DNA from 2 places in the Streptomyces sp. SS7 genome. Region 1 is predicted to be linked to the other one. Evidence: riboswitches for the same ligand, from Rfam matches in the RefSeq annotation. Region 1 holds a riboswitch; the other holds the start of a gene.

Region 1 (5,013 bases):
TCCGCTGCTCGTCCCCGTTCGCCCGGTGGTAACCGCGCACCGCGAGCAGCCCCGCCAGCTCGCCCTGCGATCCGGCGTTGGGCTGGAGCGACACCTTGTCGTACCCGGTGACCTCGGCGAGCCGGTCCTCCAGCTCCCGGATGAGCGTGAGGTAGCCCTCGGCCTGCTCGGCGGGCGCGAAGGGGTGCAGCTGCCCGAACTCGGGCCAGGTGACCGGCTCCATCTCGGTGGTCGCGTTGAGCTTCATGGTGCAGGAGCCCAGCGGGATCATGCCCCGGTCGAGCGCGTAGTCCCGGTCGGCGAGCCGGCGCAGGTAGCGCAGCATCGCGGTCTCGGAGCGGTGCTCGTGGAAGACGGGGTGGGTGAGGATCGCGTCGGCGCGCAGCAGCCCCTCGGGCAGCGCGTCCGCGGCGGCCGCGTCGAGCGCCTCGACGTCCCCGTCCACACCGAAAGCGGCCCATACGGCGGCCAGCTGGGCCCGCGTCGTGGTCTCGTCGCACGCGATCGAGACGTGGTCCGCGTCGACGAGGCGCAGGTTGACCCCGCCCCCGCGGGCGTCGGCGACGATCCCGCCGGCCCTGCCCGGCACGCGCACGGTCAGTGTGTCGAAGTAGGAGCCGTGCACGACCTCGACCCCGCCGGCCGTGAGGCCCGCGGCGAGGACCGCGGCGTAGCGGTGGGTGCGCCCGGCGATCGTCCGCAGCCCGTCGGGCCCGTGGTAGACGGCGTACATGCCGGCCATGACCGCGAGCAGCACCTGGGCGGTGCAGATGTTGCTGGTGGCCTTCTCCCGGCGGATGTGCTGCTCCCGTGTCTGGAGCGCGAGCCGGTAGGCCTTGTGCCCGTCCGCGTCCACGGACACCCCGACGAGCCGTCCGGGCAGGCTGCGGGCGAACTTCTCCTGGACCGCCATGTATCCGGCGTGCGGTCCGCCGAAGCCCATCGGCACACCGAACCGCTGGGTCGTCCCGACGGCGATGTCCGCGCCCAGCTCGCCGGGCGACTTCAGCAGCGTCAGGGCCAGCAGGTCGGCGGCGACGGTGACGAGCGCGCCGAGCCCGTGCGCCTGGTCGATGACGGCCTTGATGTCGCGTACGGCTCCGGAGGCGCCCGGGTACTGGAGCAGCACGCCGTTGATCTCACGTCCGGCGATCTCGGCGGGGATGCCCTCGGCGAGATCGGCGACCACGATCTCCACGCCGGTCGGCTCGGCACGGGTCTGCAGCACGGCGATGGTCTGGGGCAGCACATCGGCGTCGACGAGGAAGAGGCCCTTCTTGTTCTTCCCCATGCGCCGGGACAGGGCCATCGCCTCGGCGGCGGCCGTGCCCTCGTCGAGCAGCGAGGCACCGGAGGTGGGCAGCCCGGTGAGGTCGGCGACCATGGTCTGGAAGTTCAGCAGCGCCTCCAGCCGGCCCTGCGAGATCTCCGGCTGGTACGGCGTGTAGGCCGTGTACCAGGCCGGGTTCTCCATGACGTTGCGCAGGATCACCGGCGGCGTGAAGGTGCCGTAGTAGCCGAGGCCGATCATGGAGCCGAGGACCTGGTTGCGGTCGGCCAGCGAGCGCAGCTCGGCCAGGACCTCGGCCTCGGTGCGCGCGCCCGGCAGGTCGAGCGCGTCGGCGTTCTTGATCACGTCCGGGACGGCGGCGGCGGTCAGCTCGTCGAGCGAGCCGTAGCCGACGTGCGCGAGCATCTTGGCCCGCGCCTCCTGGTCGGGCCCTATGTGACGCTGCTCGAAGGGGATGCCCTGTTCGAGCCGGGTGAGCGGAATGCGATCGGCGGTCATGTCTGAGGCCTCCTGGTCTGACGCGACCTTCGAGGGGCACCACGGCGCGGGTGCCCGGACGGCCTCCCCCTCTGTCATCTCAACCTGAGAGCTTCACCGGCCGCCACCGGGCAGCCGGCTTTCACCGTCGGTGAGGACGGAGGCCGTCGACGCCGTCGACTTCCGTCCTGCTTTCCAGAGTGACCTCGTCCGCGCGGTACGTGTGCCTGAGAGATTCCGGGGAGGAGTTGCTCCTTCGGCGCCTCCGGTGATCTCCGGAGGACTCTCCCGCACGGGGTCAGCAGCCGTTGCCAGACTACCAGCGAGGTCCATGAGGACGGCTCGAGTGGCCGCTCGTCCCAATGTGTTCTTTTGTAGTGCTTACGGATGAGTTGCGACCAAGTGGAGGGCCCGTGCAGACCGATATCGATCCGCGCAACCTGATCGGCCGCAAGGCGTTCGACCGCAACGGCACCAAGATCGGCACCGTCGACGAGGTCTATCTCGACGACGCGACCGGTGTGCCCGAGTGGGCCGCGATACGCACCGGGCTGTTCTCCCGGGACGCCTTCGTCCCCCTCGAACCCAGCGAGCTGGTCGAGGGCACCCTCCACGTCCCCTTCGACCGGGCCCTGATCAAGGACGCACCCGACTTCGGCGTCGGCCGGCACCTCTCCCCGGAACAGGAACTCCAGCTCTACCACCACTACGGCCTGGACGTCGCCGCTCCCCCACCCCTCCCGGACCACGACTTCGGCCACCTGGCAGGCACAGACGAAACCTGACCCGACCGCCGGCCCCACTTCCCCCTCCGAGAGCCACCGCCGTCCCGGCGGTCGCCGACATCCCCGCAACGAGGTCGCCGACATCCCGGGTGCACGGAACGGCCCGTGCACCCCGCCTCTCGGCACCCAGCCACCCTCCCGGTGGGCCTCACCGCCCCCACGCGCCCGACAGTTGGGGTGGGTACCGCCGTCCCCGTGGCCCCTACATCCCGCTGGGACCGCCCAGCCGGGGAGGCACCGCCCTCCAAGCCGTCCCCGCCAGCGCCACTACCTCCACAGTCCTCGCCATCCCCGGCGTGACGGCCGCCCTACCGGCCGGCACCGTCATCCCTATGGGCACCGCCGTGAGCCTCGCCATCCCAGCGGCATCCATCAGCCAGGCGGCCCTCACCGCCCCAGCTCACCCCGCCGTCCTGATGCCCTCGCCGTCCCCGAGATCGCCGTCCCGGTGGGTACCGGCGTCCTCGGCCGGTCTCGGCCGTACCAGTGGCAACGGCTCCGCCGCCGCAAGAGCCGGATCGTCCATCCGGAACGTCCGTACCCGCCCCGGCTCCGACTCCGGGGTCTCGAAGCGCACGGTGACCCGGCCCAGCCCACTCCCCTGCACCCAGCCGGGCCCCAGCTCGGCGTGGACCACGTCGCAGCCGGGGCTCCACCGGTGCTCGGCCGGCACGGCCTGCGGCACGGCGGTCTCGCCGGGATCCTCCTCCTCGGCCCCGTCGCCCGGCTCCTCCCCGGCGGCCTGGGCGAACAGGTCCTCCTGGGTGAAGTCCGCCAGACCACTGACACCGACCCCGAGCAGCCGCACCCCACCCGTGGTGTCGACGGAGTCCAGCAGACGCCCGGCGGCCTCCCGCACCACCGCCGGATCGTCCGTGGGGCCACGGAGCGTCTCGGACCGGGTGAGCGTGGAGAAGTCGTAGCGGCGCACCTTCAGCACGATCGTCCGCCCGGACAGACCGGAGCCCCGCAGTCTGCGCACACAACGCTCCGCCAGCCGCTTCACCTCCAGCTCCACCCGCAACCGGTCATGGATGTCGACGTCGTAGGTGTCCTCGACCGAGACCGACTTCGCCTCCCGCTCCGCGACCACGGGCCGGTCGTCGCGCGCCAGCGCCATCGCGTACAGCCCCTGCCCGTGCGCCTTGCCCACGAGGCGCACGAGCTCGTCCTCACCGGCCTCGGCCAGCTCGTCGACCGTGGTGATCCCGGCCCGACGCAGGTGGTCCCCCGTGGCCGGACCGACCCCGGGCAGCGTCCGCACCGGCATCGGCCCGAGCAGCGCCCGCTCGGTCCCGGGCTCGATGAGCACCAGCCCGTCCGGCTTGGCCTGCTCGGAGGCGATCTTCGCGAGCATCTTCGACGCGGCCAGGCCCACCGACCCCGTGAGGCCCGTGACGGCCCGGATGTCCGCCCGCAGCCGGATGCCGGCCAGCCGCGCCGACTCGCCGTCCCAGGCCGCTCCCCCGGCCTCCAAATCCACGAACGCCTCGTCCAGGCTCAACGGCTCCACGAGCGGCGACACCGCCCGCAGCAGCCCCATGACCTGGTCGCTGATCCGACGGTAGAAGGCGAAGCGCGGGACGAGGTAGGCGGCGTTCGGGGCCAGCCGGCGCGCCTGGGCCGTGGGCATCGCCGAGTGCACTCCGAAGGCCCGGGCCTCGTAGGAGGCGGTGGCCACCACGCCGCGCGGGCCGAGACCGCCCACGATCACGGCCTTCCCCCGCAGGCTCGGTTTGGACGCCTGCTCCGCCTGGGCGTAGAAGGCATCCATGTCGAGATGCAGGATCGTGGGCGCGTTTCTCACATCTCCGATGCTGCACCACGCCACTGACAACGCAGCCGCCCCTTGGGCGGAGGCCTCAGACCGCCCGGTTGCGCCGACGCGCCAGCTCGTCCGCCGGATTGGGCCCCACGAGCGTCTCCCCGGTGTCGACCCGCTCGCCGTGCAGCTGCGACAGCGCGCCCTCCACGTCCCGCCAGACCACGCCGACGGCGATCCCGAAGATGCCCTGACCGCCCTGGAGCAGTGCGTGGACCTCGTCCGGCGAGGTGCACTCGTAGACCGTCGCGCCGTCGCTCATCAGGGTCATCCGCTCCAGATCGCAGAAGCCGCGCTCCCGCAGATGCTGGACGGCCGTACGGATGTTCTGCAGCGACACCCCGGTGTCGAGGAACCGCTTGACGATCTTCAGGACGACGACGTCCCGGAAGCTGTAGAGCCGCTGCGTCCCCGACCCGTACGCGGGCCGCACGCTCGGCTCGACGAGGCCGGTGCGGGCCCAGTAGTCGAGTTGCCGGTAGGTGATGCCGGCGGCCGCGCAGGCCGTCGGTCCGCGGTAGCCGATCTGCTCGGACGCCATGGACGCCGCCCCTCCGCTGCTCGGCACGGCCGCGGGTCGCTGCGGAGCCGCGTGCTCGGCCGCGCCGCCCTGGTGGGGATATCCCCTGCCCGGGCGT
Region 2 (5,013 bases), 5.2 Mb from region 1:
GCCGGAGAAGTTCAGCCGCATGCCGTGGGTGAGGTGGCCGCCGTGGGCCAGGTCCAGGCCGAGGATCGTGTCGCCGGGCTGGGCCAGCGCGAACAGGGCGGCCTGGTTGGCGGAGGCGCCCGAGTGCGGCTGGACGTTGGCGTACTCGGCGCCGAACAGGTCCTTGACCCGGTCGATCGCGATCTGCTCGGCCACGTCCACGTGCTCGCAGCCGCCGTAGTAGCGGCGGCCCGGGTAGCCCTCGGCGTACTTGTTGGTCAGGACCGAGCCCTGCGCCTCCATGACCGCGAGCGGAGCGAAGTTCTCCGACGCGATCATCTCGAGCGTGGACTGCTGACGGTGCAGCTCGGCGTCGACCGCGGCCGCGATCTCCGGGTCGAGCTCGTGCAGGGGGGTGTTCAGAACAGTCATCTGGACGGTCATCCTCAGCCGGCGGTGTAGGCGGTGTACTCGTCGGCGGACAGCAGTTCCTCCTGCTCACCGGCGGCGCGAACCTTGAACAGCCACCCGCCCTCGAAGGGGGCGGAGTTCACCAGCGACGGGTCGTCGACGACGTCCTGGTTGACCTCGACGATCTCGCCGTCGACCGGCGAGTACAGCTCGCTGACCGACTTGGTCGACTCCAGCTCACCGCAGGACTCGCCCGCGGTCACCGTGGCCCCGACCTCCGGGAGCTGCACGAAGACGACATCGCCGAGCGCGTTGGCCGCGTGCTCGGTGATGCCCACCGTCGAGACGCCGTCCTCGGCGGCCGACAGCCACTCGTGTTCCTTGCTGTAGCGCAGCTGCTGGGGGTTGCTCATGGCCTGAATTCTCCTGTACGCGAGGGAGTGCTGATGAATGGGGACCGCTCAGAACGGGCGTGAGCTGCGCGAATGTGCGCAGGGTCACGTGCCGGGCGGGGTCGGTGGTTACTTCTGGCGCTTGTAGAAGGGCAGGGCCACGACCTCGTACGGCTCGTGGCTGCCCCGGATGTCCACCCCGACGCCCCCGGTGCCGGGCGCGGCGTGCGCGGCGTCGACGTAGGCCATCGCGATGGGCTTGCCCAGGGTGGGGGAGGGGGCGCCGGAGGTGACCTCGCCGATCACCTGGCCGCCGGAGACGACGGGGTACCCGGCGCGCGGGATGCGCCGGCCCTCGGCGACCAGGCCGACCAGGACCCGCGGAGGGGACGACGCCGCGCGTTCGGCCGCCGCCTCCAGGGCCGTACGCCCCACGAAGTCGCCCTCCTTCCCGAACTTCACGACCCGGCCGAGCCCGGCGTCGAACGGCGTCAGCGACGTGCTCAGCTCATGCCCGTACAGCGGCATGCCCGCCTCCAGGCGCAGGGTGTCCCGGCAGGACAGACCGCAGGGGACCAGCCCGACGTCCCGGCCGGCCTCGGTCAGCGCCTGCCACAGCCCGACCGCGTGCTCCGGCCGCACGAACAGCTCGAAGCCGTCCTCGCCGGTGTACCCGGTGCGCGCGATCAGCGCGGGGACCCCGGCGACGGTGCCGGGCAGGCCCGCGTAGTACTTCAGGCCGTCGAGGTCGGCGTCGGTGAGCGACTTCAGGATGCCCGGCGACTCCGGTCCCTGGACGGCGATCAGCGCGTACGCGTCCCGGTCGTCGCGCACCTCGGCGTCGAACCCGGCGGACCGCTCCACCAGCGCGTCCAGCACCACCTGGGCGTTGGAGGCGTTGGCGACGACCAGGTACTCGGTCCCGCCGAGCCGGTACACGATCAGGTCGTCCAGGATGCCGCCGTCCTCCCGGCAGATCATGGTGTAGCGGGCGCGGCCCACGCCGACGGCGGCGATGTCGCCCACCAGCGCGTGGTTCAGCAGCTCGGCGGCCTGCGGCCCGGTCACCGCGATCTCGCCCATGTGCGAGAGGTCGAAGAGTCCGGCCCTGGTCCGCACGGCCAGGTGCTCGTCGCGCTCGGAGCCGTAGCGCAGCGGCATGTCCCAGCCGGCGAAGTCGGTCATGGTCGCGCCGAGCGAACGGTGCAGGGCATCGAGCGCGGTACGACGGGGTGGGTTACTGCTCATCGGACGGTCGTCTCCCAAGGCATGACGGGCGAGGTCGTTCCTGCCCGTTCCTCCCCATCTGTCATCGGAACCTGAGAGGTTCGCCATGACCCGCGGACGGGTTCACGGCTTGCACCTTGGGTGGGACCACCGGAACACGGCGGCCCGCTTTTCAGATGTGCCTCGCCCGCGCGGTAACGGGGCCTGAGAGATTCAAGGGAGGGACTTGCTCCTTCGGCGCCCCGGTGCGCACAGCTGTCGGGGACTCTCCCGCGCGGATTCAAACGGCCGGTATGCAGTTGGCGCGGACATCATTGCACGCCCGCACCCGATCGCGGCAGGCCGCATCTGTAACCGGCTTGTTGCTGTACGCGCACGAAATGAGGAGACCTCGCGCATTACCTTCTCTTTACGCTCGACGGGGAGGAGGGACTTACCCGAACCCCAGGGGAGGACGATCACGGTGGACAGGACCACGGCGAGGACCACGGCACTCGCGACCACCTCGGCGCTCACGCTGCCCGCACTGCCCGCACTGCCCGTACTGCCCGCACAGCCCGCGGGCCGGGCCCGGGAGGCCGGCGCTTCGCGGACCGTCCCCGTCGTCCGCGATCTGCGCGAGCGCGCCGGCCGCAGCCCGCACGGACTGCTCTTCGGCCCCCGTGACCTGGTCGTCGTCACCGGACTCCCCGGCAGCGGCAAGTCCACGCTGATGCGGCGCGCCGTGCGGGGCGCGGCCATCGACTCCCAGGACACCCGCGACCGCTGGGACGCCCGCGCCCCCCGCCTCCTGCCCTACGCCGTGTACCGCCCTCTGGTCCGCCTCGCCCACTTCGCCGGACTGCGCCGCGCCCTGCGCTCCGGCGAGGGCGTCGTCGTGCACGACTGCGGGACCCAGACCTGGGTGCGCGACTGGCTGGCCCGGGAGGCCCGCCGCCGCGGCGGCACCCTGCACCTGCTCCTCCTCGACGTCACCCCGGACACCGCGATCGAGGGCCAGCGCGAGCGCGGCCGCGGTGTCTCGCGGTACGCCTTCCTGCGGCACCGCAGGGCCGCCGCCCGCCTGGTCCGCGCCGTGGAGCGGGGCCGGCTGCCCGCCGGGGTCGGCTCGGCGGTGCTGCTCGACCGGGACTCGGCGGACGCCCTGCAGCAGATCGGGTTCACCGCATGAGCGCCCCGGACCGTCCGCGGACGGGGGAAAGCCCCCGCGTACCCGCTAGCCTTTCAGCCTCGACAGCGGTTCCCAGCAGGCGGTAGGCAGATGGACTTCCCCCCGGCCGACTTCCCGGTCTCCCCGGGCTTCCCGGCGCAGGCGCACCCCCATCCGCACAGCGGATGGCCCGGCAACGAACTGGAGGAGGTGCTCTCCGTCTCCCTCGGCGTGCCCGGCGCCGGTGCGCGGATCGTGGAGGTGCTCGGGCGCAGCTTCCTCTGGGTGCCCCTGCCCAACGGCGGCGGCCCGCACAGCGGTCCCCTCGACCTGCCCACCCTGGAGTTGGAGGGCCAGGTCTACGTGCCGGTGTTCAGCTCCGAGGAGCAGTTCCACCTGGCCGCCGGCTCGCACATGTCGTTCACGATCGCCCCGGCGGTCGAGTTCGCCCGCGGACTGCCCCCGCAGGCCGGGCTGCTCATCAACCCGGACGGCACGGTCGGCGTCCCGCTGCCCCCGGCGGCCGTGGCCGAGCTGTGCCGCGGCGGCCGCACGGTACTGGACGGACCCGCGAGCGGCGGCCGGGTCCGTCTCTTCGAGCCCGACTGGCAGGAGGACCCGATGGAGTTCCTCGGGAAGGCCTCCGCCGAGTTCGAGGCGACCGGCGTGGTCCTCACGGCCCGCCGCTGCCTCGCCGCCGTCGAGACGGCCGACCCGGTCATGTTCGTGGGCGTCGAACTCGCCCACCTGGAACCCGAGGTCCGCGAGGTCCCCCTGGACGCCCTGGGCCGCGCGATGGGCGCGGCCCCGGTGAGATGGCCGGTCAACCTGATCCTCCTGGACGTCGCCCAGGACCCGGTGGCCGACTGGATGCGCGAGCGCATACGGCCGTTCTACCTGCGGGGCCACTGAGCCGACCGGGCGCGGAGCCGTATCGGTACACGGCTCCGCCGCGGGGCGCGACGAGCGACCACGCGCCCGTACTCGCCCACGCACCACGGGCCGGGGGCGGCGGGCGCTTAAGCTGTTCACAGACGCGGGGAAACAAAGAAGAAGGGGCGGTAAACGGTGAGCGCCAGCGGCATCGCGACCGGACAGGTCGAGCACATGCTGCGCCAGGTCACGCCCGGGCGCTACGACGCCTACGAGGCCCTCCTGCGCGCGCTCGCGACCCCCGCCTCCGGCCAGGTGTGGATGCTCCTGTGGCACGGTCAGGCCGGCTCCCCGGACGCCCAGTACGGGAACATGGAGGTCGACGGCCACGGCTACGCCCCCTGTGTCACCTCCGCCCAGGAGCTCTCGGCGAGCGGCTGGAACCGCGGCTACGAGGTGGTCGACGCGGTCGACGTGGCCCGCACCCTCTACCCCGACCACTACGGCCTCTGGCTGAACCCGCACGCCCCGGGCGGCGGCGTCGGCCTCCCCTGGCTGGACCTGCGCCGGATCGCCACCGGACTGGACCGCCAGCCCGCCGGCCCCCTGCGGCTGTCGGAACCCGGCATCGAGATCCCCCAGTTCTACGCCCTCCTCGCGCAGAACGCCCACCGCACCCCCGCGGTCCGCGCGCTGCGCCGCGCCTGGGTGCAGCCGGCGCTGGGCGTCCCCTACCTGGCCATCGGGCTCGACGTGTACGACACCTCCCCGCCGGCCGTGGACGCCGTACGGGCGATGATGCAGCAGTCGATCGGGGCCGTACCGGACGGGCTGCCGGTGTCGACGGTCGCCATGACCGACGAGCACGACCCGGTGGTGATGTGGATGCGGGCCGGGGCGCGCCCGTTCTACGACCGTGAGGCCCACGTTCCGGCCGCCCCCGCGCAGGCTCCCGCGGGCGGTTACGGCTACCCGCCCGCC

What was found. A riboswitch is a leader RNA that binds a small molecule or an ion and turns the genes downstream of it on or off. The one in region 1 is predicted to bind glycine.
Region 2: linked by a shared signal. The riboswitch ahead of gcvT (glycine cleavage system aminomethyltransferase GcvT) and the one ahead of gcvP (aminomethyl-transferring glycine dehydrogenase) in region 1 are both predicted to bind glycine.

Annotation. Positions count from the first base shown of each region.
Region 1 is NZ_CP141223.1:8,251,000-8,256,012, reverse strand. Features, by position in the region: gene gcvP (aminomethyl-transferring glycine dehydrogenase) at 1-1,789, opposite strand, end outside; glycine riboswitch at 1,974-2,069, opposite strand; gene U5640_RS37915 (PRC-barrel domain-containing protein) at 2,182-2,553, shown strand; gene U5640_RS37910 (DNA polymerase IV) at 2,954-4,360, opposite strand; gene U5640_RS37905 (MerR family transcriptional regulator) at 4,416-5,013, opposite strand, start outside.
Region 2 is NZ_CP141223.1:3,014,708-3,019,720, reverse strand. Features, by position in the region: gene glyA (serine hydroxymethyltransferase) at 1-411, opposite strand, end outside; gene gcvH (glycine cleavage system protein GcvH) at 426-803, opposite strand; gene gcvT (glycine cleavage system aminomethyltransferase GcvT) at 912-2,030, opposite strand; glycine riboswitch at 2,192-2,292, opposite strand; gene U5640_RS13750 (AAA family ATPase) at 2,473-3,180, shown strand; gene U5640_RS13745 (enhanced serine sensitivity protein SseB) at 3,271-4,071, shown strand; gene U5640_RS13740 (enhanced serine sensitivity protein SseB C-terminal domain-containing protein) at 4,228-5,013, shown strand, end outside.